3 regions of the Escherichia albertii genome follow, and region 3 is predicted to be linked to each of the others. Evidence: predicted binding sites of a transcription regulator. Region 3 holds the regulator's gene; each other region holds the start of a gene.

Region 1 (10,477 bases), 2.1 Mb from region 3:
GCAGCAATGTAATCAGCAAAAATCAAACCGTTAACGCTGCTGGCAAATGGAGTATTGTTCCAGTGACCGCCAAAGGCGCCGAGGGCATCGCGACGTGCACTTTCGCCAATGACGACGACATAGGTTTGATATTTGGGTTTAACCGCAGTGACCGTCCAGGTATCTTTCATTCCGGCAAGTTTCGCCATCCGTTCTTGCTCTTCAATCACCTCGTTATTGTTGACGATGACATCCTTAGCAAAACGAAATACCGGATACCCCGTATCTTTGAGTTTAAATACGCCGCCCCAGGCCAGGTTCTGAAGCGGGGCGACAAAAAAAGTGGCCACGCTGAATACCAGACACAGGCTGTCGAATTTATTCCAGCATATTTTTTCGCGCTCTTTTTTTCGCCTGACGGCAATCACGCCGAGCGCAAAAATAAATAACCCGATCAGATAGCTATACCACGGAAAAATGGTCAGGATTTCGGTCGATTCTTCCATATTGGTGGAATGCAATGCCAGCAATGTATTGAAGTTAGGAGCACCATAAGCCTGACCAAAAGGAAAATAACAGGCCGCGACCAGCGAACTAATGCCCACCAGAACTTTTTGCACGCGAGGCAATGTCCGCCACAGCAAAAGCAAAATAGCCGTAAACGCGGCGGTGTAGAGCAAACTGAAGGGATAACCTAAGCCGAGATTAATTAATAGCGACTGTAAAAAGTAGAACGCAGTCCACGGGCTAAATACCCGGCTACGGGTAACAAGTGATTCTTTGAGGGTTAAATTCATATGCCACTATCGTAACAAACGCCATGTGCTCACCCTGGCGTCAAGGGTCAATACCTGCAGAGTGCGTGAAGAGGGGAAGGGTCCGCATCCGCGAGCCGCAATATACGCAGGGCTGCAAGAAGATAGAGCGAGCGACTGCTCAGGTCAACTGCTGATGTGGAAATCTTTTGCGAAGAAGATAGCAAATCCGACAAAAAGCGGCGCTTTTCAATCAACATCATACTGTACCTGCAATACACAGGAGTGAAGCGGCGTACCGCGACGCCGCTATTTATCGGAAGGTTTATCCTGCTGTGGCTTGTTGTTGACCATATCGCACAACATAGAAAGCAGCATTAACCGTACTTTAAAGGGAGAGTGAGTAAACACGTGCATACACCTCTTGAATTCGTTCATAAAACCTCCTGACTTGCTAATCCCGCCGATCCATGAGGGATGATTGCATTACATACAGATATAGCACAGGCTATATTATATAGCCATTGCTAAAACGTTAAATTTTTGTGCCTTAGCAACTCTGGTTTACAATGTGCGCATGTAATGAGAACGCTATACATGCGTCACCATAATTAATGAGGAAGCATCATGAGTCGTCGCGCAGGTACGCCAACAGCAAAGAAAGTGACGCAGTTAGTGAACGTGGAAGAGCACGTTGAAGGGTTTCGTCAGGTCAGAGAGGCACATCGGCGCGAACTTATCGATGATTACGTTGAGCTAATTTCTGATTTGATAAGAGAAGTCGGGGAAGCTCGTCAGGTCGATATGGCCGCTCGCCTTGGGGTTTCGCAACCTACAGTGGCCAAAATGCTCAAGCGGTTAGCCACTATGGGATTTATCGAAATGATCCCCTGGCGCGGCGTGTTTTTAACGGCGGAAGGGGAGAAGCTGGCGCAGGAAAGCCGCGAGCGGCATCAGTTAGTCGAAAATTTCTTGTTGGTGTTGGGGGTTAGCCCGGAGATCGCTCGTCGCGATGCGGAAGGTATGGAGCACCATGTTAGTGAAGAGACGCTGGAGGCATTTCGTCTGTTTACCCAGAAACACGGTGCCAAATGAGTCTTCCCTTTTTACGCACCCTGCAAGGCGATCGTTTTTTTCAGTTATTAATTATCGTTGGTATTGGATTAAGTTTCTTTGTTCCCTTCGCGCCTGAATCCTGGGCTGGCGCTATTGACTGGCACACCATCATTACCTTAAGCGGTTTGATGCTGCTGACGAAAGGTGTCGAGTTAAGCGGTTATTTTGATGTGCTGGGGCGCAAAATGGTGCGCCGCTTTGCGACCGAACGTCGACTGGCGATGTTTATGGTACTGGCGGCGGCGCTACTGTCTACGTTTCTGACCAACGATGTCGCACTGTTTATCGTTGTCCCGCTGACCATCACGCTAAAAAAGCTGTGTGCGATTCCGGTTAACCGGTTGATTATTTTTGAGGCGTTAGCGGTGAACGCCGGATCGCTGCTGACGCCAATAGGTAATCCGCAAAATATTCTTATCTGGGGACGTTCTGGCCTTTCGTTTGTTGGTTTTATTGCTCAAATGGCGCCGCTGGCTGGGGCGATAATGCTGACGTTACTGGTGTTGTGCTGGTGTTGCTTTCCGGGCAAGCCTTTGCAATATCATACCGGTACGCAAATGCCGGAATGGCAACCGCGTCTGGTATGGAGTTGTCTGGGTCTGTATATCGTCTTTCTGGCGGCGCTGGAGTTGAAACAAGAACTGTGGGGACTGGCAATTGTGGCGGCGGGCTTTGCACTGTTGGCGCGTCGCGTGGTGCTTAGCGTTGACTGGACGCTGTTGCTGGTGTTTATGGCGATGTTTATCGACGTGCATTTACTGACGCAGCTTCCTGCTTTACAGGGCGTGCTGGGAAATGTGGGGCGTTTATCCGAACCCGGATTATGGTTGACGGCGATTGGTTTATCGCAAGTCATCAGCAACGTGCCGAGTACTATTCTTCTGCTGAATTATGTGCCGCCGTCTTTGTTACTGGCATGGGCGGTCAACGTGGGAGGTTTTGGTTTGCTGCCGAGCTCGCTGGCGAATTTAATTGCGCTGCGTATGGCGAACGATCGCCGCATCTGGTGGCGTTTTCATCTTTATTCGATACCAATGCTGTTGTGGGCGGTGCTGGTGGGATACGTTTTATTCGTTATGCTCCCGGCGGGGTAAGGTCTGACAAATTAAAAAGCGGATTATTAGTCCACCTCTGATTGTTGGTAATACGCGCTTTGTTCATGCCGGATGCGGCGTTAACGCCTTATCCGGCCTACAAAAACTTGCGGATTCAATATATTGCAGGTTCTGCGTAGGCCTGATAAGCGTAGCGCATCAGGCAATTATGTATTGCTATCAGTAGTTTCAGGCGGACTATCAGTCCGCCTTTTGCATTTTAGTCAGAGAAGATTAATTCAGACGAACCGGCATCCCGGAACGGTTTTGAATAGCCTGATCCAGGACAACCTGGTCCACATCGGGCTGACTGGTCACTGCTTGCACACTCTTCGTCAGGGTAATTGGTACAATTTCCTGACCTTCAAACTGGGCTTCAGTGGTAGACAGCGGGTTATGGACTTCAATGTAACGGCTGCCGTCAGGCTCAGTGGTTGCTTTCACTGGCTCATCAATGAACTGTACGCGAGTACCAACAGGCACTTTCTCGAACAAGAATTTGATATCTTCGTTACGCAGACGGACACAACCATGGCTTACACGCAGACCGATACCGAAGTTGGCGTTGGTGCCGTGGATAGCGTACAGACGACCGATATACAGTGCGTACAGACCCATCGGGTTATCCGGGCCTGCCGGAACGACAGCCGGGAGCGGTTCGCCTGCTGCACGGTATTCTGCATGCATTTTGGCGGTTGGCGTCCAGGTCGGGCCTGCTTTCTTACGCTCTACTTTGGTGGTCCAGTTAACAGGCGTGTCTTTGCCTAACTGACCAATCCCGATCGGCAGCACGATAACGGTGTTGGTGCCTTTCGGATAGTAGTACAGACGCATCTCTGCGCTGTTAATCACAATTCCTTCATGAACAGTGTCTGGCAGGATCAACTGCTGCGGAATGTTCAGTACGGTGCCGCCTTTTGGCAGGAAGGTGTCCACGCCCGGATTAGCTTCCATCATGTTGGAAAGGCCCATCTGGTACTCGGCGGCAAAATACTCCAGCGGCTGAGTGTTACCTTCAGGGATGGTGATCACCTGATTCTGACCAACCAGGCGACTTCCGTCGGTTGGCAGAGGATAAGTTACCGCAGAGGCGGTACTGCAAAAGCCGACAACAGCGAAGGCCGCTGCGAATAACGTTTTCAATTTCATGTTCATGTTAAGCGAGATTTCGTGCCTGGCAGGCCATTAGGTTGAGAATATTAGAGTATTGGAAGCGCATTATATGTTCATTCCAGCTAACAGTGAAATCAGATGTGTACGAAATCACATTTTTTGCCTTTAACTTGAGTGTAGTCCTTACGCGGCGAACAGGATCTTAATTCAGACTTGTGGCATAATACGCGGTTTGTCATATCTCTTTTCAGGATACGCCTGTGTTAGTTTCCAGTAACGTCACCATGCAGTTCGGCAGTAAGCCGTTGTTTGAAAACATTTCCGTCAAATTTGGCGGCGGCAACCGTTACGGCCTGATTGGCGCCAACGGTAGTGGTAAATCCACCTTTATGAAGATCCTCGGCGGCGACCTTGAGCCGACGCTGGGCAACGTTTCTATCGATCCAAATGAGCGCATTGGTAAATTGCGTCAGGATCAATTTGCCTTTGAAGAGTACACCGTGCTGGATACGGTGATCATGGGGCATAAAGAGTTGTGGGAAGTGAAGCAGGAGCGCGACCGCATCTATGCTTTGCCGGAAATGAGCGAAGAAGATGGCTATAAGGTAGCCGATCTGGAAGTGAAATACGGCGAAATGGACGGTTACTCTGCGGAAGCTCGCGCCGGTGAACTGTTGCTTGGCGTGGGTATTCCAGTGGAGCAACACTACGGCCCGATGAGCGAAGTTGCGCCTGGCTGGAAGTTGCGTGTGCTGCTGGCGCAGGCGTTGTTTGCCGACCCGGACATTCTCCTGCTCGACGAACCGACCAACAACCTGGACATCGACACCATTCGCTGGCTGGAGCAGGTGCTGAACGAGCGTGATAGCACCATGATTATCATTTCGCACGACCGTCACTTCCTTAACATGGTTTGTACCCACATGGCGGACCTGGATTACGGCGAACTGCGCGTTTACCCGGGCAATTACGATGAGTACATGACGGCGGCGACTCAGGCGCGTGAACGCCTGCTGGCCGATAACGCCAAGAAGAAAGCACAGATTGCCGAGCTGCAATCCTTCGTTAGCCGCTTTAGCGCCAATGCCTCGAAATCACGTCAGGCGACTTCGCGCGCGCGTCAGATTGATAAGATCAAACTGGAAGAAGTGAAAGTCTCCAGCCGTCAGAACCCGTTCATCCGCTTTGAGCAGGATAAGAAACTGTTCCGTAATGCACTTGAAATAGAAGGGTTGACCAAAGGGTTTGATAACGGTCCGCTGTTTAAAAATATCAACCTGCTGCTGGAAGTGGGGGAAAAACTGGCCGTACTGGGCACCAACGGCGTTGGTAAATCCACACTGTTGAAAACGCTGGTGGGCGATCTGCAACCGGACAGCGGCACCGTAAAATGGTCTGAGAATGCGCGCATCGGTTACTATGCGCAGGACCACGAATATGAGTTCGATAATGACCTGACGGTATTCGAATGGATGAGTCAGTGGAAGCAGGAAGGCGATGATGAGCAGGCAGTGCGTAGCATTCTCGGTCGTTTACTGTTCAGCCAGGACGATATCAAAAAGCCTGCTAAAGTGCTCTCCGGTGGCGAAAAAGGTCGTATGTTGTTTGGTAAGTTAATGATGCAGAAACCGAATATTCTGATCATGGACGAACCGACCAACCACCTGGATATGGAATCCATTGAGTCGCTGAACATGGCGCTGGAACTGTACCAGGGCACGCTGATTTTCGTTTCTCATGACCGTGAGTTCGTTAGCTCGCTGGCGACGCGTATTCTGGAAATTACGCCAGAACGTGTGATCGACTTTAGCGGTAATTACGAAGATTACCTGCGTAGTAAAGGAGTCGAGTAAGTTATTATCAGTAGCCCTGATATGCTCAGGGCTACTGAAACTGATGACAAATACAAAATTGCCTGATGCGCTACGTTTACCAGGCCTGGCAGTGTGTCGCAATGTATTGAATCTGCAAAATTTTGTAGGCCGGATAAGGCGGTCACGCCGCATCCGGCATAATGGCGTGCATTTTCTCAATAAACTGAATTGGCAATTATCAAAGAGTAAACGGCGGTTTATTTTCCAGCACTGCCTGAATCACATTCAGCGCGCCTTCATGATTATTATCATCGGTAGCGTAACGGGCGATTTTTTTTATATTTTCCGCGCCATTGTCCATGGCAAAAGAATAACGCGCCATTTTAAGCATCTCTGCGTCATTACCGCTGTCACCAATGGCTACCACATTTTGCGGCGACAGATCCCAGCGTTTTAATAAACGCGATATGCCATTTGCTTTATGTAAGCCAGGAATAATCAAATCGATAAAGCCAAAACCGCTGGTGACGGGTTTCATAATGCCGTCGAGCGCCACGTGCAGTTTGTCGATCACTAACGGGATTTGTTCGTCCGGCAAATTGAGCGAAAACTTGAACAGCACGTCATCAATCTCCTGATAATCCTTTACAGGTTTCAGACGATGGTAGTGTTTTGCCATCAATGCAACGAATGATTCCGGTGCATTCTCGCTGACGTAAGCACTTTGCAGACCACAGGCGACAAAATTCAGTTGTTTATCTTTCAACAACTCACCAATGACAATTTGTGATTCATGTCGGGTGAGTTCACCGTGAAAAAGCTGCTTACCGTGTTCATAAACCAGTGCGCCGTTTTCCGCCACAAAAGAGATCTCATTCTTTAGTTCGGGAAAGAAGGAAATGAGTTGGTAATACTGGTTACCGCTGGCGACAACGAACTCAATATCGCGTTTTTTCAGTTCCTGATACTGCGCCATAAAACGTGTCCGATTGTACGTTTTGGCGTCGTTAAGAAAAGTACCGTCCATATCTGTGACGATAACTTTTACGCTCATAGGTGTGCTCCTGGCTCGAAAATGAAACCGTAACAGTGTAATAACAATGTGACGCAGAGCACAAATTATATTTCGAATGAAAGTGAGAGTAGAATTGACGATGTGAATGACTTAGCCCGGCGACAGCCGCCACCGGGCGGAAGGTTTACAGCATATGTTCGGTACGGGCGATGATGTCGTCCTGGGCTTCCGGTGACAAAGCAGTAAAGAAAGCGGAATAACCCGCTACGCGCACGACCAGATCGCGGTATTGATCAGGATGTTTTTTGGCATCCAGTAATGTTTCGCGGGAAACGATGTTGTACTGAATATGCCAACCTTTATGCACTTCAAAGAAGGTGCGTAGCAGGATCATCAGCTTCTGCTTGTCAGATTCATTCTCCAGCGTCGCCGGGTTCAGTTTCTGGTTGAGCAACACGCCACCGAGAATTGATCCGGTAGGCAGTTTCCCCACTGAGCCAATGACCGCCGTTGGGCCGAGATGGTCAGTACCGGAGGCCGGGCTCGCGCCTTCTGCCAGCGGAGTATGCGCTTTACGTCCGTCCGGTGTTGCCATTGTCTGCGCGCCAAACGGCACGTTAGCGGAGATGGATGACGTACCCGCATAATAGTTACCGCCGATCGGGCCACGACCGTAGCGTGGGTTATGGTACTGCTTCAGCTCGTCGATATAGGTCTGATAAGCGCGAGCCAGCAGCGTATCGACAGTATCATCGTCGTTGCCGTATTTCGGCGCGCCGTTAATCAAACGCTGACGCAACTGCTCGTGGGTCAGGCCGTCGAAGTCTTCCGCCAGTGCGGCAGCCAGCTGTTGCTGACCAATCGCGCCTTGTTCAAACACCAGTTTCTTCACTGCCGCCAGACTGTTGCCGAGGTTGGCGATACCGACTTGCAAGCCAGACACCCAGTCATACTTCGCGCCGCCTTGTTTGATACTTTTCGCTCGCTCAATGCAGTCATCCACCAGCGCTGAACAGAGAATATCGTGCACGTTCTCTTCCAGCATGGTGTCGACGACATATTCGATTTCGATTGATTTACGCGTGTAGTAACGGATTTGTGTATCCCATGCGTCCATCACTTCATCGAAGTTGTTGAAATTACCCGCCGACAACGCTTTTTCTTGCGGCAGGAACACGTTGCCGCTGGTGGCGTCGCGACCGCCTTCCAGCGCTGCCAGCATCACGCGGGCGAAGTTGATAAAGCTCATGCCGGTGCAGCGATAGCCCCATTTACCGCCGACTGCGGTTTCGATACAGCCAATTGCCGCGTAGTCGTAAGCGTCCTGCGGTTCAATACCGAGTTTAATAAATTCCGGGATGACGATTTCGTCGTTGTTGAACGCGGGCATCCCGAAACCGCAACGAATCACTTGTACGCAGGCATCGAGGAAATCGTTGCTCATTCCCGCGTGGTAGCGCACGCTGAGGTTAGGCTGAGTGGAACGCAGGCGGCCGCAGGATTCGAGGATCGCATAAGAAAGTGGATTCACCGCGTCCATCGGCTGACCATCAACCAGATTTTGCCCACCAATGGTAACGTTCTGGTACAGCGGACTACCGGCAGAGGCTTTCGAGTGCGAGCCGGAGCGGATCTTGTTCACTTCCAGCAATTTCAGCCAGCAGCTATGCAGTAATTCGATGGCGTGTTCGCGATCCAGTGTCTGGTTGAGTTCAACGTCCCGGCGATAGTATGGATAGAGATACTGGTCCATACGACCAAACGAAACGGAGTGACCGTTGGATTCGATTTGCAAAATCAACTGGATGAAATAGCACAGTTGCAACGCCTGCCAGAAAGTCTGCGGCGGCTGGTGGGCGATAAGATCGCAGTTTTCTGCTATCGTCAGCAGTTCATCGCGACGGCTTTCGCGGGTTTCGGTCGCGGCCATTTCACGCGCCAGGGCAGCGAAACGTTCAATGTGTTCACTGACTGCCACCAGCACGATATCAATGGCTTTCAGGAACTGCTCGCCGTGCAGATCTTCCAGCACCGTCAGGTTGATACGCGAGCGACGCTCCGCTACTTTCTCGCGCAGACCATCAAGCCCTTTTTCCAGCAGCAGCGGGAAATTAACCGCCAGGTGTGCATCACCGGAGGTCATATTGCCTTCCGCTTTAATGATGCCGGTCGCCAGCAGACCTTTTTGCTCATCGGTAAACATGCCGTAACAGCGATCCTGTACGGTCTGACCGCGCCACCACGGGCACACGTCATGCAGAACGCGTTTGTTCTCTTCGCTCACCGCAAAACCAGCGCCGGGGCGATCCGCCAGATCATCAATCTCTTTTTCGATCCACGACACGGTATATTCCGGGAAGATCGGCGCGGCGCGAACTTCGCTGGCCTGGTTGCCGATGATCAACTCATCATGTTTGATCCAGATGGTGCGATTCGCCAGGTGATGGGCCAGCGCCAGCGCGCGACGTACCGGGATCGGCTTATTGAGATGTTGTTGATACATCTCGGTATAGTGCTGCGCGCGCTCGGTACAGACCGGCGGTTTAACAATATGCACCAGCGCATTTTTGTGCGCTTTAATGCGGTCGCTGAGCGTGTCCAGTTTCAGTGTGGTCATGGTTGTTATCCTCGTAAGGTCGCGGTTAACCCTTTCTGGCAGGCATACTGCTGGGCAAAGTCGAGCAGTTCTGGTGCATCAAGTGGTTTTTCCGGCGCGTCATAGGGCAGATTAAGTAAGTGATATTTGTTGATGCCCAGCGTGTGGTAGGGCAGGAAATGGATTTCGCCAACGTGCAGCTTATCGGCGGCAAAATCGGTAATGGCTTTCACGGAGGCTTCATCGGTATTAAACCCCTGAATCAACGGCACGCGGATAATGATTTTTTTGCCCGCTGCGGCGAGTTTTTTCAGATTATCCAGTACTCTGGCGGCGTTACCGTCGGTCCACTGTTTAAACGGCACATCGGCGACGTGTTTTAAATCGGCGAGAAACAGATCGATATAGGGCAGAGAAGGGACGATATATTTCCACGGCACATGCAGGCAAGTTTCTACCGCAGTATGAATACCAGCCTCGTGGCTGGCTTGCAGCAGCGCCGCCGCCAGTTCCGGCTGCATAAACGGCTCACCACCGGAAAGTGTTAAACCGCCGCCGCTGCGATCGTAAAACGGTTTATCTCGCAGAACGGTCGCCATGATCTCCTCAACGCTTTTCACTTCTCCGCAGACGGTTAACGCCTGTGTCGGGCAGCAGTCGGTTAACGCCGTCAGATGCTCCGGGGTTAACTTTTCCCGATGAATAAGCAAACCACTCAGCGCGCGCTCAATCACTTCCGGCGCGGCCTTAGCGCACAGCTCGCAGCCTTCCAGACACAGACGTGCGTCATACAGCAGATCCTGCGTCCGGGCGCGGCTTTCCGGGTTCTGACACCAGCGGCAGCCCAGTGAGCAACCTTTAAGAAAAACAACCGTGCGGATGCCGGGGCCGTCATGGGTCGAGTAGCGCTGGATATTGAAAATCATAGATGCCTCTCTTTTTCGTTCAAACATTAAAATGCTTTCGAATGAAAGTTTGATTGATGTGCATCAACT
Region 2 (10,477 bases), 700 kb from region 3:
TGAACAACCTGCGTCACGCGACCAACAGCGAGCTGCTGTGTGAAGCGTTTCTGCATGCCTTTACCGGGCAACCTCTGCCGGATGATGCCGACCTGCGTAAAGAGCGCAACGACGAAATCCCGGAAGCAGCAAAAGAGATCATGCGTGAGATGGGGATTAACCCGGAGACGTGGGAATACTAAAGCTGAAAAGAGCGGCGTGGGGTTAACCAGCCGCTGCATCTGCTGACAAAGGCAAAATCGCCTGATGCGCTACGCTTATCAGGCCTACAAAACCTGTTGAATTTACTGATTTTGTATCCCGGATAAGGCGTTCACGCCGCATCCGGCATAAACAACGAGCACGTTGTCAGCGGCTCTGCTCTAACCCACCGCTTTTTTATACATGGACGTTTAACTATGAAATACAGGCTACTCATTCTCAGCCTGCTGGTTTCCGCACCAGCCCTTGCCTGGCAACCGCAAACCGGCGACATCATCTTTCAAATTTCTCGCTCGTCGCAAAGTAAAGCGATCCAACTGGCTACCCATTCCGATTACAGCCACACCGGTATGCTGGTGATACGCAACAAACAGCCCTACGTCTTTGAAGCCGTCGGCCCGGTAAAATATACCCCGCTGAAACAGTGGATCGCCCACGGTGAAGATAGCAAGTACATCGTGCGTCGCGTTAAAGGCGGGCTAAATGCCGAGCAACAGCAAAAACTAGCGCAAACGACAAAACGTTATCTCGGTAAACCTTATGATTTCAGTTTCTCGTGGAGCGACGATCGCCAGTACTGTTCGGAAGTGGTGTGGAAGGTTTATCAGAATGCGCTGGGAATGCGTGTGGGCGAACAGCAAAAGCTGAAAGAGTTCGACCTTAGTAACCCGCAGGTTCAGGCAAAACTCAAAGAACGCTACGGTAAAAATATTCCGCTTGAGGAAACGGTGGTCTCGCCACAGGCCGTTTTCGATGCGCCACAACTCACCACAGTCGCCAAAGAGTGGCCGCTGTTTTCCTGGTGATATGACGAAATTTCAGGCACAAAAAAAGCGCCATACGGCGCTTTTTTCGGAAATCCGGTCTTATTTGCTGCCCGGGATGTTGAAACGCTTGTTGAAGCGGTCAACACGGCCACCGGTAGCAACATCACGCTGTTTGCCAGTGAAGAACGGGTGGCACTTGCTGCACACGTCGAGGTTCAGGTCATGACCAACGGTGGAGCGGATTTTCATCACATTACCGCAAGAGCAGGTTGCAGTAATTTCTTCGTATTTCGGGTGAATATCTTTTTTCATGGGAAAACCTCGGTTTAAGGCCGCGTCGCTCTTCCAGCCCTAACGCCAGACACCACGCGATGTTTAAAGTATAGTTTGACACGATCATTTCGCATCAAAGGCGCCGAATCATACAGAAATTAACCAGCGTATGCAAACTGATCCGCACTCCTCTGCGGCAATGTGTATACTGTTCCACCGAATTTCAAGCCAGGATGATGCTATGCCCGTTGCCCACGTTGCCTTGCCCGTTCCGCTTCCTCGTACCTTTGACTATCTGCTACCAGAAGGCATGACAGTTAAAGCCGGGTGTCGCGTACGCGTGCCGTTTGGCAAACAGCAGGAGCGCATCGGGATTGTGGTGTCAGTTAGCGATATCAGCGAGTTGCCGCTCAATGAACTAAAAGCGGTGGTAGACGTGCTGGACGTTGAACCGGTGTTTACTCACTCCGTCTGGCGATTACTGCTGTGGGCTGCGGATTACTATCATCATCCAATTGGCGATGTATTGTTTCATGCCTTGCCGATTTTATTGCGCCAGGGGCGGCCTGCAGCGAACGCGCCGATGTGGTACTGGTTTGCTACTGAACAAGGTCAGGCGGTGGATATTAACAGCCTGAAACGCTCGCCAAAGCAGCAACAGGCACTGGCAGCATTGCGACAAGGGAAAATCTGGCGTGACCAGGTTGCGGAACTTGAATTTAATGATGCCGCGTTGCAGGCGCTGCGCAAAAAAGGTCTGTGTGATTTAGCAAGTGAAACACCAGAGTTTAGCGACTGGCGCACAAACTATGCCGTTTCTGGTGAGCGATTGCGATTGAATACCGAACAGGCCACCGCCGTTGGCGCCATCCATAGCACGGCGGATACCTTCTCTGCCTGGCTGCTGGCGGGCGTTACCGGCTCCGGTAAAACAGAGGTTTATCTGAGCGTCCTGGAAAATGTACTCGCTCAGGGCAAACAGGCGCTGGTGATGGTGCCGGAAATCGGCCTGACGCCGCAAACTATCGCCCGTTTTCGTGAACGGTTTAATGCGCCAGTAGAAGTTCTGCATTCCGGCCTGAACGACAGCGAGCGCCTTTCGGCGTGGCTGAAAGCGAAAAATGGCGAGGCGGCGATTGTTATCGGCACCCGCTCCGCGCTGTTTACGCCATTTAAAAATCTCGGCGTGATTGTTATCGATGAAGAGCACGACAGTTCCTACAAACAACAGGAAGGCTGGCGCTATCATGCCCGCGACCTGGCGGTGTATCGTGCGCACAGCGAGCAAATCCCGATTATTCTTGGCTCCGCAACGCCCGCACTGGAAACGTTATGTAATGTACAGCAGAAAAAATACCGTCTGCTGCGCCTGACCCGTAGGGCGGGGAATGCGCGTCCGGCAATTCAACACGTGCTGGATTTAAAAGGTCAGAAGGTACAGGCGGGGCTGGCTCCGGCGTTGATCACCCGTATGCGCCAACATTTACAAGCCGACAATCAGGTCATTCTTTTTCTTAATCGTCGGGGTTTTGCGCCTGCGTTGCTGTGCCATGATTGTGGCTGGATTGCCGAATGTCCGCGCTGCGATCACTACTACACGTTGCATCAGGCACAACAGCATCTGCGCTGTCATCATTGCGATAGTCAGCGTCCGGTGCCGCGCCAGTGCCCCTCCTGCGGCTCCACGCATCTGGTGCCGGTGGGACTGGGCACCGAACAACTTGAACAGACGTTAGCGCCACTGTTCCCTGGCGTACCCATTTCACGTATCGACCGCGACACCACCAGCCGCAAAGGCGCGCTGGAACAGCAACTGGCGGAAGTACACCGCGGTGGTGCACGGATTTTGATTGGCACGCAAATGTTGGCGAAAGGCCACCACTTCCCGGATGTGACGCTGGTGGCATTACTGGACGTGGACGGTGCGCTGTTTTCTGCGGATTTCCGCTCGGCGGAACGTTTTGCCCAGCTTTACACTCAGGTCGCCGGGCGTGCCGGGCGTGCGGGTAAACAGGGCGAAGTGGTGCTGCAAACACACCATCCTGAACATCCTCTGTTGCAAACGTTGCTGTATAAAGGCTACGACGCTTTCGCTGAACAGGCGCTTGCTGAGCGACGGATGATGCAACTACCGCCGTGGACCAGCCATGTGATTGTACGCGCGGAAGATCATAACAATCAGCACGCGCCGCTGTTCTTGCAGCAACTGCGTAATCTGATCCTCTCCAGCCCGCTGGCGGATGACAAACTGTGGGTTCTCGGTCCGGTTCCGGCACTGGCCCCTAAACGAGGCGGTCGCTGGCGCTGGCAAATCTTGTTGCAGCACCCTTCCCGCGTGCGCTTGCAGCACATCATCAACGGCACATTAGCGCTTATCAATACAATACCCGATTCACGAAAAGTGAAATGGGTGCTGGATGTCGATCCTATTGAGGGTTAAATCGCTCACGATGCGAGGCGGATCGAAAAATTTAATATTCATCACACTTTTCATGAAAATTCTGTAACCGTTTTCACGCGCTATCTGCTAAAAATGTTGCCGATGTGAAAGCAACATGGAAGTACTGCGCCTGATGTGCCAGGCGAGGAGTGAGAGTGAAAGCGAAGAAGCAGGAAACTGCAGCGACGATGAAAGATGTTGCTCTGAAGGCAAAAGTCTCAACGGCCACCGTCTCCCGAGCGTTAATGAACCCCGACAAAGTCTCTCAGGCCACCCGTAGTCGGGTAGAAAAAGCGGCCCGGGAAGTGGGTTATTTTCCGCAGCCAATGGGGCGCAACATCAAACGTAATGAATCCCGAACCATTCTGGTGATTGTCCCGGATATCTGCGATCCCTTCTTTAGCGAAATTATTCGCGGTATCGAAGTCACAGCGGCAAGCCACGGATATCTGGTGCTGATTGGCGACTGCGCCCATCAGAATCAGCAGGAAAAAACCTTTATCGATTTGATCATCACCAAGCAAATTGATGGCATGTTGCTGCTGGGTTCAAGGCTACCGTTTGATGCCAGCATTGAGGAACAACGTAATCTGCCGCCGATGGTGATGGCGAACGAATTCGCACCGGAGCTGGAACTGCCTACGGTTCATATCGACAATCTGACCGCTGCTTTTAATGCAGTAAATTATCTGTATGAACAGGGACATAAACGGATTGGTTGTATTGCTGGTCCCGAAGAAATGCCGCTGTGTCATTACCGCCTGCAAGGCTACGTTCAGGCGCTGCGGCGTTGCGGCATTATGGTTGACCCGCATTATATTGCCCGGGGTGACTTCTCCTTCGAAGCCGGAAGCAAAGCTATGCAGCAATTACTCGACCTTCCACAACCGCCTACCGCAGTCTTCTGCCATAGCGATGTAATGGCACTCGGCGCACTTTCGCAGGCCAAGCGTCAGGGGCTGAAAGTCCCCGAAGACCTTTCTATAATTGGTTTCGATAACATAGACCTGACGCAATTTAGCGATCCTCCGCTAACAACCATCGCGCAACCACGTTATGAAATTGGTCGGGAGGCTATGCTGTTATTGCTTGATCAAATGCAAGGACAAATAGTCGGCAGTGGATCACGTTTAATGGACTGCGAACTTATTATCCGGGGATCAACACGCGCGTTAACTTAAAGTAAACCTTTAAGGCCTACGCGACTGGTCAAAGGCCCGCCGCTTAAGTAACATGGCGGGCTGACGAACGAATAAATACAGCGAAACGATAGTGGCACAACGAGATTATGTACGCCGCAGCCAACAGGCACCTTCGCGGCGAAAAAAGAGCACCTCACGGAAAAAGCAACGAAACATGCCTGCGGTTTCTCCCGCAATGGTCGCTATTGCTGCCGCCGTCCTTGTGACCTTTATCGGTGGTCTGTACTTCATTACGCATCACAAGAAAGAAGAGTCCGAGACGCTGCAAAGCCAGAAAGTGACCGGAAACGGGTTACCGCCGAAGCCGGAAGAGCGCTGGCGCTACATTAAAGAGCTGGAAAGTCGCCAGCCTGGTGTACGCGCGCCAACAGAACCTTCTGCGGGCGGAGAAGTAAAAAACCCGGAACAACTGACCCCGGAACAACGCCAGCTTCTTGAGCAAATGCAGGCAGATATGCGTCAGCAGCCGACTCAGTTGGTTGAGGTCCCGTGGAACGAACAAACGCCGGCACAGCGTCAGCAAACGCTGCAACGCCAGCGTCAGGCGCAGCAGTTTGCGGAACAACAACGTCTGGCCCAACAGCCGCGTACGACAGAGCAAAGCTGGCAGCAGCAGACGCGTACATCGCAAACCGCGCAGGTACAGTCGCAACCGCGTCAATCTAAACCGGCTTCCACTCAGCAGCCGTATCAGGATCTGCTGCAAACGCCTGCGCACACCACCGCCTCGCAGCCGAAACAACAGCAAGCTGCGCCTGTTGCCCGCGCCGCGGACGCACCAAAACCAACGGCAGAGAAAAAAGACGAACGCCGCTGGATGGTACAGTGCGGTTCGTTCAGAGGCGCAGAACAGGCAGAGACGGTACGTGCTCAGCTAGCGTTTGAAGGCTTTGATTCAAAAATTACCACCAACAATGGCTGGAATCGTGTGGTCATTGGCCCGGTGAAAGGCAAAGAGAACGCAGATAGCACCCTCAACCGTTTGAAGATGGCGGGTCATACAAACTGCATTCGGCTCGCCGCCGGGGGTTGAAACCCTCAAAATCTCCCCCATCTATACTCTCATTATGCCCCGCACTATTGTGCGGGGTTTGGATTCTGTATTCCTAACCAAGGGGTCTGCTCGTGACAACTATAGTAAGCGTACGCCGTAATGGCCACGTGGTAATCGCCGGTGATGGTCAGGCCACACTGGGTAACACCGTAATGAAAGGCAACGTAAAAAAAGTTCGCCGCCTGTATAACGATAAAGTGATCGCAGGCTTTGCCGGCGGCACGGCGGATGCCTTCACGTTGTTCGAACTGTTTGAACGTAAGCTGGAAATGCATCAGGGCCATCTGGTCAAAGCCGCCGTTGAGCTGGCGAAAGACTGGCGCACCGATCGCATGTTACGCAAACTTGAAGCATTACTGGCGGTCGCGGACGAAACCGCTTCGCTCATCATCACCGGTAACGGTGACGTAGTGCAGCCAGAAAACGATCTTATTGCTATCGGCTCCGGCGGTCCTTACGCCCAGGCTGCGGCGCGTGCGCTGTTAGAAAACACAGAACTTAGCGCTCGTGAAATTGCTGAAAAGGCGTTGGATATTGCAGGCGATATTTGCATCTATACCAACCATTTCCACACCATCGAAGAATTAAGCTACAAAGCGTAAGGATCTCCCATGTCTGAAATGACCCCACGCGAAATCGTCAGCGAACTGGATAAGCACATCATCGGCCAGGACAACGCCAAGCGTTCTGTGGCGATTGCACTGCGTAACCGCTGGCGCCGCATGCAGCTCAACGAAGAGTTGCGCCATGAAGTCACCCCAAAAAATATCCTGATGATCGGCCCGACCGGCGTCGGTAAAACCGAAATCGCCCGTCGTCTGGCGAAACTGGCTAATGCGCCATTCATCAAAGTCGAAGCAACCAAATTCACCGAAGTAGGCTATGTCGGTAAGGAAGTGGATTCTATTATCCGCGATCTGACTGACGCCGCAGTGAAAATGGTGCGTGTACAAGCCATCGAGAAAAACCGCTATCGCGCTGAAGAGCTGGCAGAAGAACGTATTCTCGACGTGCTGATCCCGCCAGCTAAAAACAACTGGGGACAGACCGAACAGCAGCAGGAACCTTCCGCTGCCCGTCAGGCATTCCGCAAAAAACTGCGCGAAGGCCAGCTCGATGACAAAGAAATCGAAATCGATCTTGCCGCCGCACCGATGGGCGTTGAAATTATGGCGCCTCCGGGAATGGAAGAGATGACCAGCCAGTTACAGTCCATGTTCCAGAACCTGGGCGGTCAGAAGCAAAAAGCGCGTAAGCTAAAAATCAAAGACGCCATGAAGCTGCTGATTGAAGAAGAAGCAGCGAAACTGGTGAACCCGGAAGAGCTGAAACAAGATGCTATCGACGCTGTTGAGCAGCACGGGATCGTGTTTATCGACGAAATCGACAAAATCTGTAAGCGCGGCGAATCCTCCGGCCCGGATGTTTCCCGTGAAGGCGTTCAGCGCGACCTGCTACCGCTGGTAGAAGGTTGTACCGTTTCCACCAAACACGGGATGGTCAAAACCGACCACATTCTGTTTATCGCTTCTGGCGCATTCCAGATTGCGAAGCCGTCTGACCTGATCCCGGAACTGCAAGGTCGTCTGCCGATCCGCGTTGAATTGCAGGCACTGACCACCAGCGACTTCGAACGTATTCTGACCGAGCCGAATGCGTCCATCACCGTGCAGTACAAAGCGCTGATGGCGACCGAAGGCGTGAACATCGAGTTCACTGAGTCGGGTATTAAGCGCATTGCCGAAGCCGCATGGCAGGTGAACGAATCCACCGAAAACATCGGTGCACGTCGTTTACATACCGTTCTGGAGCGTTTGATGGAAGAGATTTCCTACGACGCCAGTGATTTAAGCGGTCAAACCATCACTATTGACGCAGATTATGTGAGCAAACATCTGGATGCGTTGGTGGCAGATGAAGATCTGAGCCGTTTTATCCTATAATCGCGTTCAATCATTTTCATCATTGTTTGATGGGGCTGAAAGGCCCCATTTTTATTGGCGCGTAATATGACTGAACAACAAATTAGCCGAACTCAGGCGTGGCTGGAAAGTTTACGACCTAAAACCCTCCCTCTCGCCTTTGCTGCAATTATCGTCGGGACGACACTGGCATGGTGGCAAGGTCACTTCGATCCGCTGGTCGCTCTTCTAGCGTTAATCACCGCAGGATTGCTGCAAATTCTCTCTAACCTCGCCAATGATTACGGCGATGCCGTTAAAGGCAGCGACAAACCTGACCGTATTGGGCCGTTACGCGGCATGCAAAAAGGCGTCATTACTCAACAGCAAATGAAACGTGCGCTCATTATCACCGTGGCGCTGATCTGCCTCTCAGGGCTGGCGCTGGTGGTGGTGGCATGTCACACGTTAACCGATTTTGTCGGCTTCCTGATTCTGGGTGGACTGTCGATCATCGCCGCAATCACCTATACCGTAGGCAATCGTCCTTACGGATACATAGGTTTAGGTGATATTTCCGTACTGGTATTTTTTGGTTGGCTAAGTGTAATGGGTAGCTGGTACTTACAAGCCCATACTCTGATTCCGGCGCTTTTCCTTCCGGCAACGGCTTGTGGTCTGCTGGCCACGGCAGTACTGAACATTAACAACCTGCGCGACATCAATAGTGACCGTGAAAACGGCAAAAACACGCTGGCAGTACGCTTAGGTGAAATTAACGCCCGACGTTACCATGCCTGCCTGTTGATGGGCTCTCTGGTTTGTCTGGCGCTGTTTAATCTCTTTTCTCTGCATAGCCTGTGGGGTTGGCTGTTCCTGCTGGCGGCGCCGTTGCTGGTGAAACAAACTCGCTATGTGATGCGTGAAATGAATCCGGTGGCAATGCGCCCAATGCTGGAACGCACTGTCAAAGGCGCGTTACTGACTAACTTGCTGTTTGTTTTGGGAATATTCTTAAGCCAGTGGGTAGCATAACTGACAAATATCAATTAACAATTGATGATTTTGCCAACAACCCACATAGCGCGATATACTGAAAATTCTCGCAGCAACTGAATGTTAAGCCTATGAAATACGATACTTCCGAGCTTTGTGACATCTATCAGGAAGATGTCAACGTCGTGGAACCGCTGTTCTCCAACTTTGGCGGACGGGCGTCGTTTGGCGGACAAATCATCACGGTAAAATGTTTCGAGGACAACGGGTTGCTGTACGATCTGCTCGAACAGAATGGCCGTGGTCATGTCCTCGTCGTCGATGGCGGTGGTTCTGTTCGTCGCGCACTGGTCGATGCTGAGCTGGCACGTCTGGCAGTACAAAATGAATGGGAAGGAATGGTCATCTACGGCGCGGTACGTCAGGTTGATGATCTGGAAGAGCTGGACATCGGCATCCAGGCGATGGCCGCAATTCCGGTCGGCGCCGCAGGTGAAGGCGTTGGCGAAAGCGATGTCCGCGTCAACTTTGGCGGCGTCACTTTCTTCTCCGGCGACCATCTCTATGCCGACAATACCGGAATTATTCTTTCCGAAGATCCGCTGGATATTGAATAACTCTCTGCCATGCGTTAAAAGGGGGAATTAAATTCCCCCTTTTTTATATACTAAATACTTATAACAACTATTATGTTCCTTTGTTCGATTCATTTTAAACATCAATGCTTCACATCTAACAATATAAATTAATTATCGACACCCAATCCCCAAAAAACAATATAACATCGGAAATTAAGTTATATGGTAAATTAACTATTCCGGGAATATCGATATGAATTATCGGTAGTAGAGAGCACATTATATAATAAGGGATTGATATGAGATATGTTATCTTATTTATACTATGGATAATAACTGTTTTTCTTAGTCATCTTCAGCACAGTAACTTGCTTGCTGGAGATCCTGGCATGGTTGGCGAGTATATCGGTTCAGTATTTCTGGGGCCGTTATTACTCCCGGTGCTTGTATCTGGGATCCTGTGCGCATTCACTAAAAAAACGCGTAACTTCGCCAGTTTTACTCGCGGGTGCTGCTGGGTATTGGGAGTGCTGCTTTTATCCAATATCGGCAATATGTTTCGTATGTTCACCCCGTGGCAATATACATTTCAGAATGCTGCAATTTCCGTGACTGTCCCGAACAGACACTGGAATACGGTTTCCATTAGTACTGATAAAACCATTGATATAAGAAGTGAAGATAATAGCGTCTTTATCTCTGCTTTCCGCCTGCCCGCAGGGCGTAGCGCCGATGACTCGCTGGAAGAGTTAAAGAAGATGCAGCGAGACAATCTCAAGGATCAATACAATGAAGAAACCTTCCAGTTTCATGATTGTAATGCCAAACATTTCACCTGCAAATATCAGGATGTGCTAATAACTTTTGATGGTCAGCAGAAGAGAACTATCAGCGTTTATCTTGAAGATACCCCCAGGGCTGTGGGGCTCATTGCATTAATGGAGCCAGATACGGCAGAAAAATATCGCCAACAGGCGATGGAGATTATGTTGTCTGCTAAAAATGCAGTGAAGTGAAAAATAAGGCGCCTTGCGGCGCCTCAGTGTGAAAGAGATTAAACCTCTT
Region 3 (10,477 bases):
AGTGAAGATCCCGCACAGGCGCAATATAAACCGCGTCTGGTTGTGTTTCACGGGCTGGAAGGCAGCCTCAATAGCCCTTATGCGCATGGTCTGGTCGAGGCGGCGAAAAAGCGCGGCTGGCTGGGCGTGGTGATGCATTTTCGCGGCTGCAGCGGTGAACCAAACCGTATGCACCGCATTTACCATTCGGGAGAAACCGAAGACGCCAACTGGTTTTTACGCTGGCTGCAACGCGAGTTTGGTCATGCGCCAACGGCTGCCGTCGGCTATTCGCTCGGTGGTAATATGCTGGCCTGTTTGCTGGCTAAAGAAGGCAATGATCTCCCGATTGATGCGGCAGTGATTGTCTCCGCGCCGTTTATGCTGGAAGCCTGTAGTTATCATATGGAAAAGGGCTTTTCCCGCGTGTATCAGCGTTACTTGCTGAACCTGTTAAAAGCCAATGCTGCGCGCAAACTGGCGGCCTACCCCGGTACGCTACCGATTAATCTCGCGCAGTTAAAATCGGTACGTCGCATTCGTGAATTTGACGATCTGATCACCGCCAAAATTCACGGCTACGCTGACGCTATCGACTATTATCGTCAATGTAGCGCCATGCCGATGCTCAATCGGATAGCCAAACCGACGCTGATTATTCACGCCAAAGACGATCCGTTTATGGATCATCAGGTGATCCCGAAACCGGAAAATTTACCTCCTCAGGTGGAGTATCAACTGACTGAACATGGCGGTCACGTCGGCTTCATTGGCGGTACGTTATTCCACCCGAAAATGTGGCTCGAGTCACGCATTCCTGACTGGTTATCAACGTATCTGGAGGCGAAATCATGTTGATTCCCTGGCAAGACCTCTCCCCCGAAACGCTGGAAAATTTAATTGAAAGCTTTGTGTTACGTGAAGGCACCGATTATGGTGAACATGAGCGCACACTTGAACAGAAAGTCGCCGACGTCAAACGCCAGCTACAGTGCGGAGAAGCGGTGCTGGTGTGGTCGGAACTGCACGAAACGGTCAATATCATGCCGCGCAGTCAGTTTCGCGAATAACCTGCAACCGTCGGCGGACGAGATAATAATGATAGCTAAGTCATGGAGTTACTATGTCTGCCAAACATCCGGTCATTGCGGTAACAGGATCCAGCGGCGCGGGGACCACCACCACCAGCCTCGCGTTTCGCAAAATATTCGCGCAGTTAAATCTGCATGCAGCCGAAGTGGAAGGCGACAGTTTTCACCGCTATACCCGCCCGGAAATGGACATGGCGATCCGCAAAGCGCGCGATGCCGGGCGGCATATCAGTTACTTCGGCCCCGAGGCTAACGATTTCGGCCTGCTGGAACAGACCTTCATTGAATACGGTCAGAGCGGTAAAGGGAAATCTCGTAAATATCTGCACACCTACGATGAAGCGGTACCGTGGAATCAGGTGCCGGGGACATTCACTCCGTGGCAACCGCTGCCGGAACCCACTGATGTCCTGTTTTATGAAGGTTTACACGGCGGCGTAGTCACGCCACAGCATAACGTTGCGCAACATGTGGATTTACTGGTCGGCGTGGTGCCTATCGTTAACCTTGAGTGGATTCAAAAGCTCATTCGCGACACCAGCGAGCGCGGGCACTCACGAGAGGCGGTAATGGACTCAGTTGTGCGTTCAATGGAAGACTATATCAACTACATCACGCCGCAGTTTTCCCGCACCCATATTAACTTCCAGCGCGTTCCCACTGTCGACACCTCAAATCCGTTCGCGGCAAAAGGTATCCCGTCGCTGGATGAAAGCTTTGTGGTGATCCATTTCCGTAATCTGGAAGGTATTGATTTCCCCTGGCTGCTGGCGATGTTGCAGGGTTCATTCATTTCTCACATCAATACATTAGTAGTGCCAGGCGGCAAAATGGGTCTGGCAATGGAGTTAATTATGCTGCCGCTGGTACAACGCTTGATGGAAGGGAAGAAAATCGAGTAACTCACTTTTGAAGCCGGATAGAATATTATCCGGCTTCATACTTTAATCATGAAATCACGCGTCAACCACTTCATACGAATGGGTAATATTCACTGCTTTTTCCAGCATTAGCGCCACCGAGCAATACTTTTCGGCTGAGAGATCCACCGCACGCGCAACCGCTGCGTCTTTTAAGTCACGACCAGTGACAATAAAATGCAGATTAATGTGCGTAAACAGGCGTGGCGCCTCTTCGCGGCGTTCAGAGGTCAGTTTTACTTCACAATCGACCACATCCTGACGCGCTTTTTGCAGAATAGACACCACATCAATGGCACTACAACCACCTGCCGCCATCAACACCATTTCCATCGGACTGGGGGCTTTATCGCCAGAATTGCCGTCCATTAAAATCTGGTGACCAGAGGCGGATTCGCCCAGAAAAGTTAACCCTTCGACCCACTTCACACGCGCTTGCATAATTGGAACTCCATTGCATCAATTTTCCTGACAGAGTACGCGTACTGACCAAATCGCGCAACGGAAGGCGACCTGGGTCATGCTGAAGCGAGACACCAGGAGACACAAGGCGAAAGCTATGCTAAAACAGTCAGGATGCTACAGTAATACATTGATGTACTGCATGTATACAAAGGACGTCACATTACCGTGCAGTACAGTTGATAGCCCCTTCCCAGGTAGCGGGAAGCATATTTCGGCAATCCAGAGACAGCGGCGTTATCTGGCTCTGGAGAAAGCTTATAACAGAGGATAACCGCGCATGGTGCTTGGCAAACCGCAAACAGACCCGACTCTCGAATGGTTCTTGTCTCATTGCCACATTCATAAGTACCCATCCAAGAGCACGCTTATTCACCAGGGTGAAAAAGCGGAAACGCTGTACTACATCGTTAAAGGCTCTGTGGCAGTGCTGATCAAAGACGAAGAGGGTAAAGAAATGATCCTCTCCTATCTGAATCAGGGTGATTTTATTGGCGAACTGGGCCTGTTTGAAGAAGGCCAGGAGCGTAGCGCATGGGTACGTGCGAAAACAGCCTGTGAAGTGGCTGAAATTTCATACAAAAAATTTCGCCAACTGATTCAGGTAAACCCGGATATTCTGATGCGTCTCTCTGCACAGATGGCGCGTCGTCTGCAAGTCACTTCAGAGAAAGTGGGCAACCTGGCGTTCCTTGACGTTACAGGTCGCATCGCGCAGACGCTGCTGAATCTGGCCAAACAGCCTGATGCCATGACTCACCCGGACGGTATGCAAATCAAAATTACTCGCCAGGAAATCGGTCAGATTGTCGGCTGTTCCCGTGAAACCGTAGGGCGCATCCTGAAGATGCTGGAAGATCAAAATCTGATCTCCGCACACGGTAAAACCATCGTCGTTTACGGCACCCGTTAATCCCGTCGGAGTGGCGCGTTACTGAATAGCGCGCCATTTTGTTTAACCCGATGTGGCGCAGACTGATTTATCATCCCGATATCAACTATGCACTACGCCAAACGCTGGTGCTATGTTTGCCCGTGGCCGTTGGGTTAATGCTTGGTGAGTTAAGATTTGGTCTTCTCTTCTCCCTGGTTCCTGCCTGCTGTAACATCGCGGGGCTTGATACTCCCCACAAACGTTTTTTCAAACGCTTAATCATTGGCGCGTCTCTGTTTGCTACCTGTAGTTTGCTGACGCAACTCTTACTGACAAAAGATGTTCCCCTACCCTTTCTACTGACCGGGTTAACCCTGATGCTTGGCGTCACTGCCGAACTGGGGCCTTTACACGCTAAATTACTCCCCGCATCGCTGCTGGCTGCCATTTTTACCTTAAGTCTGGCAGGATACATGCCAGTCTGGGAACCGTTGCTTATCTACGCATTAGGCACGCTCTGGTACGGGCTGTTCAACTGGTTTTGGTTCTGGCTCTGGCGCGAACAACCGCTACGCGAGTCACTTAGCTTGCTGTACCGTGAACTGGCAGATTATTGCGAAGCCAAATATAGCCTGCTTACCCAGCATACCGATCCTGAAAAAGCATTGCCGCCGCTGCTGGTGCGCCAGCAAAAAGCCGTTGATTTAATTACCCAGTGCTATCAGCAAATGCATATGCTTTCCGCGCAAAATAATACCGATTACAAGCGGATGCTGCGTATTTTCCAGGAAGCGCTGGACTTACAGGAGCATATTTCGGTCAGTTTGCATCAACCTGAAGAGGTGCAAAAGCTGGTCGAGCGTAGCCATGCTGAAGAGGTTATCCGCTGGAATGCGCAAACCGTCGCCACTCGTCTGCGCGTACTGGCTGATGACATTCTTTACCATCGCCTGCCAACACGTTTTACGATGGAAAAGCAAATTGGCGCACTGGAGAAAATTGCCCGCCAGCACCCGGATAACCCCGTAGGGCAGTTCTGTTACTGGCATTTCAGTCGCATTGCCCGCGTGTTGCGTACGCAAAGGCCGCTTTATGCTCGCGACCTGTTGGCCGATAAACAACGCCGGATGCCTTTACTCCCGGCGTTGAAAAGCTATCTCTCATTGAAGTCTCCGGCGTTGCGTAATGCCGGACGACTGAGCGTGATGTTAAGCGTTGCCAGCTTGATGGGAACTGCTTTGCATTTACCGAAATCGTACTGGATCCTGATGACCGTGTTGCTGGTAACGCAAAATGGCTATGGTGCGACTCGCTTGCGGATTGTGAATCGTTCCGTCGGAACTGTCGTTGGGTTAATCATTGCAGGCGTGGCGCTGCACTTCAAAATACCGGAAGGCTACACCCTGACGCTGATGCTACTCACCACGCTCGCCAGCTATCTGATATTGCGCAAAAACTACGGCTGGGCGACGGTCGGTTTTACCATTACCGCCGTGTATACCCTGCAATTGCTGTGGCTGAACGGCGAGCAGTACATCATTCCTCGTCTTATCGATACCATTATTGGTTGTTTGATTGCTTTCGGTGGCACGGTCTGGCTGTGGCCGCAATGGCAGAGCGGCTTATTGCGGAAAAACGCCCATGATGCTTTAGAAACCTATCAGGAAGCGATTCGTCTGATTCTGAGTAAAGATCCACAACCTACACCACTGGCCTGGCAGCGAATGCGGGTGAATCAAGCGCATAACACCCTCTATAACTCATTAAATCAGGCGATGCAGGAACCCGCATTTAACAGCCATTACCTGGCCGATATGAAACTGTGGGTAACGCACAGTCAGTTTATTGTTGAGCATATTAATGCCATGACTACACTGGCGCGGGAACATCGGACATTACCGCCGGAGCTGGCACAAGAATATTTGCAGTCTTGTGAAATTGCCATTCAGCGTTGTCAACAGCGGCTGGAGTATGACGAACCGGGAAGTTCTGGCGATACCAATATTATGGATGCGCCGGAGATGCAGCCGCACGAAGGTGCGGCAGGTACGCTGGAACAGCATTTACAGCGGGTTATTGGTCATCTGAACACCATGCACACCATTTCGTCGATGGCGTGGCGACAGCGACCGCATCACGGGATTTGGTTGAACCGCAAGTTGCGGGATTCGAAGGCGTAATCAATTCATTGCCTGGAGCAAACCGTAGGTCGGATAAGGCGTTCACGCCGCATCCGACACCTTTTGTCTGATGCGACGCAAGCTGCGTCTTATCAGGCCTGGGTCCGTTTTACGCCCCAACCACCTTCGCCATGGCGCGGGCAAAACGTTGCATCCCTTCGTCGATATCAGCGTCTTCCACCACCAGCGACGGTGCAAAGCGCATTACATCGGGGCCGGCATTCAACACCATGACGCCAGCCTCAGCGCCCGCATACAGGAAATCACGCGCCCGACCTTTGTACTGTGGTTTCAGCTCAGCGCCAATCAACAACCCCATACCGCGAATATCGCTAAACACATCGTACTGCTGATCTATCTTCTGCAAATGGTCAACAAAACGCTGGCGTTTCGCGTGAATACCTTCCAGCACCTCCGGCGTATTGATGATATCAAAGGCCGCGCCCGCCACCGCACAGGCCAGCGGATTACCGCCGTAGGTTGAACCGTGAGAACCCGGATGAAACGCAGAAGCAATTTCTGCCGTAGTCAGCATGGCGCTAATCGGGAAGCCGCCGCCTAAGGCTTTCGCAGAGGTCAAAATATCCGGCGTCACGCCATAGTGCATATAGGCAAACAGATCGCCGGTCCGCCCCATCCCGCACTGCACTTCATCAAACACCAATAATGCCTGATGCTGATCGCACAACTCGCGCAAGCCTTGCAAGAATTCTGGCGTCGCTGCCGTCACGCCGCCCTCTCCCTGAATCGGCTCAACAACGACCGCGCAGGTATGATCATCCATCACGGCTTTTACTGCGTGGAGATCGTTAAAGGGAACGTGGATGATGTCTGCCGGTTTTGGCCCAAAGCCGTCGGAATATTTGGGCTGCCCGCCCACCGAGACGGTAAACAGCGAACGACCATGAAAAGCGTTGTGGAAGGCAATAATTTTGGTTTTGAACGGGCTATGGCGCACACAGGCGTAATGGCGTGCCAGTTTAAAGGCTGTTTCGTTAGCTTCCGTGCCGGAGTTCATAAACACTACGCGTTCGGCAAACGTTGCCTCAATCAGTTTACGCCCAAGACGCAGCGCCGGTTCATTGGTGAAAACGTTACTGATATGCCATAGCGTTTCCCCCTGGGTTTTTAACGCTTCCACCAGCGCCGGATGGCAATGGCCTAACGCCGTCACCGCAATCCCCCCCGCGAAATCGATGTACTCCTTGCCCTGCTGATCCCAAATTCGGCTGCCCTGACCTTTTACTGGAATAAACTCCGCCGGTGCATAAATCGGCAGGATCACTTCATCGAAAGTCGCACGTGTAATTGCTGTTTGTTCAGTTGCCATCTCATGATCACCCTGTTACGCATAAACCAATGTGAAATTATAATCACAAAATATGCATAAAAAATCACCCGATAGCAACCACAAATCAGCGATGCAGAAAATTAGCCAGCAGTTGATGCCCTTGTTCGCTGAGAATACTTTCTGGATGGAACTGTACGCCTTCCAGATCCCACTGGCGATGGCGAATTCCCATAATCTCACGGGTTTCGCTCCAGGCAGTCACTTCAAAACACGCGGGTAATGAGTCGGGTTCCACCACCAGCGAATGGTAGCGTGTCACGGTGAGTGGATTTGCCAGCCCCTTAAATACGCCCTCACCGTTATGCGTAATCGGTGAAGTTTTGCCGTGCATGACCTTTGCGGCGCGCACAACTTTGCCGCCAAATGCCTGCGCCATTGCCTGATGACCGAGGCAGACACCAAGAATCGGCAAACGTCCGGCATAGTGGCGAATAACGTCAAGGGAGATCCCGGCTTCATCGGGCGTACAGGGGCCAGGCGAGATGACAATTTTCTGCGGTTTAAGGGCGTCGATATCTGCCAGCGTCAATGCATCGTTACGCTTAACCAGCACATCAGCTCCCAGTTCGCAAAAATACTGGTAGAGGTTCCAGGTGAAAGAATCGTAGTTATCAATAAGCAGGATCATGGCAGCTCCGGTACGAAAGAACCGCGCTATTTTACTCAGATTCCCCGGCTTCGCTTACCACTTTGCTAAATATCGTCTGCAATGCGGTGAGATCACCCATGGCCCCGCTCTGATTCGCCTGATTCCAGGCCTCTTTTTCGATACCCAGCCAGCTCAGTTGATATCCGGCATGAATCGCCAGTTGTTCGAAGAAGATGCGCTGCGCCAGACCGCTTCCAACACGAAATGGATGCAGCACGTTGATTTCACAATAATAATGCGCCAGTCGCTCAACGAACATCTCTTTCTCAAGACCAGTCAGATACCCTTCTGCCTCCAGAGCCTGCATCAGGCCGTTCCCCTCTTTTTCGATATAAGCAAAGTGGCAAAACGGTGTATCTCCCTGATAAATATCGACTTCACGCAGTTGGCCCGCCCAGTCGAAAATATCCTGATACAACTGGCGGTGAATAACACATAAGTGCGGTAAACCACGCACCAGCGGACCAAGTTCGATAGTCGCCGCACGCAGTGCCGTCATTTCGTAAGCGGCCTGCTCCAGTTGCTGCTGCTGGCGGATATCCAGTCGGTTACGCATGATGTCGAGGCCAGGATAGAGATACGGGTCGCGCCCTTCGCCGAATTTATCGCTCATAGTGCCTCCTCAGCTCTTCAAGGCGCGCCAAAGCCTCTGCGGCAGTAAGAGTGACTAATGGCATCTCAACGCCTTCAAGACGACGGCTGGCCTGGAAATTACGATTACGCTGAAGCTCCCAGAGACGGGACTTTTGCTTATCGGTGAGTTTCTTCACTTGATGCCTCCCTGAACGTGTCCGTTTGCCACAAGTATAAGCGGCAAATCCGGGTTACGCCGGGAGAGCAAATGCGCGGACAATATTGCCCGCGCGAGAAATGATTACGGCAGGACTTTAGCGGAAAGGATAACTACCGGTTTTGACGGCACATTCCGGTACGGGCCAACGTCATGAGTCGGGACCTGGGAAATCTTATCGGCAACGTCCATACCCTTCACCACTTTACCAAAGACGGCGTAACCGAAATCACGCTGACCGTGGTCGAGGAAGGCATTGTCGGCAACGTTGATAAAGAACTGGCTGGTCGCGCTGTCTTTATCGGCAGTACGCGCCATAGCGATGGTGCCGCGAGTGTTGCGCAAGCCGTTATCGGCTTCATTTTTGATCGGTGGATTCGGTTTTTTCTGCTGCATCTGCTCAGTGAATCCACCGCCCTGAATCATAAAACCAGGGATCACCCGGTGAAAGGTCGTATTGTTATAAAAACCGCTGTTCACATAATCGACAAAGTTTTGCACTGACACCGGTGCTTTCTGGCTATCCAGCTCCAGTTCGATGTTACCAGCAGAGGTTGTCAACAATACGTGCGGATCCCCTTTCGCGGCCATCGCTGCAGGAGAGAGAGCAGAAAGAGCGAAAACAGCGGCCATAGCTGCCAGGGTCGATTTGAACATGAAAATTCCTTTACAGAGCAGAAAAAAGCAAGTGAAGAGATTCTAAATAGCCTTCAATGACAAGGCCATCCCTTTACCTAATTTTACGTACCTGAAATATATGTAACCTGACGATCACTTTTCAATACGTGATCAAAATCACGCAGGCAATGTAATTTAGCAACCGATTGCAATAAAACATTTAATCAGATCACAAAATCACCTAAAATCGCCCGCTCGCGGCATAGCCGCTATGCCATTATCTTTCTGAACACAGGCCAATCATGACTAACAGCAATCGCATCAAGCTCACATGGATTAGCTTTCTTTCCTACGCACTGACCGGTGCGCTGGTTATTGTCACCGGGATGGTGATGGGAAATATCGCCGATTATTTCAATCTGCCCGTTTCCAGCATGAGTAACACCTTCACCTTCCTCAATGCCGGCATTTTAATCTCTATCTTCCTCAACGCCTGGCTGATGGAAATCGTCCCGCTGAAAACGCAGTTACGTTTTGGTTTTCTCCTGATGGTGCTGGCGGTTGCTGGATTGATGTTTAGCCACAGTCTGGCGCTGTTCTCAGCGGCGATGTTCATCCTTGGGGTGGTTAGCGGTATCACTATGTCTATCGGCACGTTCCTCATAACACAAATGTATGAAGGGCGTCAGCGCGGTTCTCGTCTACTGTTTACCGACTCTTTCTTCAGTATGGCTGGGATGATTTTTCCGATGATCGCCGCGTTCCTGCTGGCGCGTAGCATTGAGTGGTACTGGGTTTATGCCTGCATCGGGCTGGTGTATGTCGCTATTTTTATTCTGACCTTCGGCTGTGAGTTCCCGGCATTGGGTAAACATGCGCCAAAAACTGACGCGCCGGTAGCGAAAGAAAAATGGGGGATCGGCGTACTGTTTCTCTCTATTGCCGCACTGTGCTACATCCTCGGTCAGTTAGGCTTTATCTCCTGGGTGCCGGAATATGCTAAAGGTCTGGGAATGAGCCTGAACGATGCGGGTACGCTGGTGAGCAATTTCTGGATGTCGTACATGGTCGGCATGTGGGCCTTCAGCTTTATCCTGCGTTTCTTTGACCTGCAGCGTATTCTGACCGTTCTGGCAGGTCTGGCTGCGATTCTGATGTATGTATTTAATACCGGAACGCCTGCGCACATGGCGTGGTCCATTCTCGCGCTGGGCTTCTTCTCCAGCGCGATCTATACCACCATCATTACTCTCGGTTCCCAGCAGACTAAAGTACCGTCGCCAAAACTGGTTAACTTTATCCTGACTTGCGGCACCATCGGCACCATGCTGACCTTTGTGGTTACCGGTCCGATTGTCGAGCATAGCGGCCCACAGGCGGCGCTGCTTACCGCAAATGGTCTGTATGCTGTGGTATTCGTGATGTGCTTCCTGTTAGGTTTTGTCAGCCGTCACCGTCAGCATAGTTCTTTAACCTCTCATTAATAGCCAATGCCGGGCGCCGCTTTCGTCGTCCGGCTTTTACCTCTCTCCTCATCTCCAGGCTTTCTATATATCCCCGCTC

Evidence for each region. The regulator CRP, encoded in region 3, controls carbon source genes, mostly activating them, when cyclic AMP is high. The targets are predictions, from matches to a motif close to ATGTGANNNNNNTCACAT.
Region 1: a site for CRP is predicted at 4,196-4,213, ahead of ldtB (L,D-transpeptidase). Genes of this name have one in related genera too.
Region 2: a site for CRP is predicted at 3,711-3,728, ahead of cytR (DNA-binding transcriptional regulator CytR). Genes of this name have one in related genera too.

What each region holds. Positions count from the first base shown of each region.
Region 1 is NZ_CP117568.1:4,580,951-4,591,427, forward strand. It holds gene opgE (phosphoethanolamine transferase) at 1-776, opposite strand, end outside; gene mntS (manganase accumulation protein MntS) at 1,044-1,172, opposite strand; gene mntR (manganese-binding transcriptional regulator MntR) at 1,362-1,829, shown strand; gene PS053_RS22215 (anion transporter) at 1,826-2,944, shown strand; gene ldtB (L,D-transpeptidase) at 3,179-4,099, opposite strand; gene PS053_RS22225 (ABC-F family ATPase) at 4,318-5,910, shown strand; gene ybiV (sugar-phosphatase YbiV) at 6,110-6,925, opposite strand; gene PS053_RS22235 (glycyl radical protein) at 7,071-9,503, opposite strand; gene PS053_RS22240 (glycyl-radical enzyme activating protein) at 9,509-10,408, opposite strand.
Region 2 is NZ_CP117568.1:3,190,613-3,201,089, reverse strand. It holds gene metJ (met regulon transcriptional regulator MetJ) at 1-182, shown strand, start outside; gene PS053_RS15630 (YiiX family permuted papain-like enzyme) at 399-1,007, shown strand; gene rpmE (50S ribosomal protein L31) at 1,068-1,280, opposite strand; gene priA (primosomal protein N') at 1,483-3,681, shown strand; gene cytR (DNA-binding transcriptional regulator CytR) at 3,837-4,862, shown strand; gene ftsN (cell division protein FtsN) at 4,954-5,916, shown strand; gene hslV (ATP-dependent protease subunit HslV) at 6,009-6,539, shown strand; gene hslU (HslU--HslV peptidase ATPase subunit) at 6,549-7,880, shown strand; gene menA (1,4-dihydroxy-2-naphthoate polyprenyltransferase) at 7,947-8,873, shown strand; gene rraA (ribonuclease E activity regulator RraA) at 8,966-9,451, shown strand; gene PS053_RS15585 (hypothetical protein) at 9,802-10,428, shown strand; gene zapB (septal ring assembly protein ZapB) at 10,467-10,477, opposite strand, start outside.
Region 3 is NZ_CP117568.1:2,487,953-2,498,429, forward strand. It holds gene PS053_RS12165 (hydrolase) at 1-837, shown strand, start outside; gene PS053_RS12170 (YheU family protein) at 831-1,049, shown strand; gene PS053_RS12175 (phosphoribulokinase) at 1,103-1,972, shown strand; gene PS053_RS12180 (OsmC family protein) at 2,027-2,431, opposite strand; gene crp (cAMP-activated global transcriptional regulator CRP) at 2,733-3,365, shown strand; gene PS053_RS12190 (YccS/YhfK family putative transporter) at 3,416-5,506, shown strand; gene argD (bifunctional acetylornithine/succinyldiaminopimelate transaminase) at 5,616-6,836, opposite strand; gene pabA (aminodeoxychorismate synthase component 2) at 6,922-7,485, opposite strand; gene PS053_RS12205 (putative adenosine monophosphate-protein transferase Fic) at 7,517-8,119, opposite strand; gene PS053_RS12210 (YhfG family protein) at 8,109-8,276, opposite strand; gene ppiA (peptidylprolyl isomerase A) at 8,381-8,953, opposite strand; gene tsgA (MFS transporter TsgA) at 9,217-10,398, shown strand.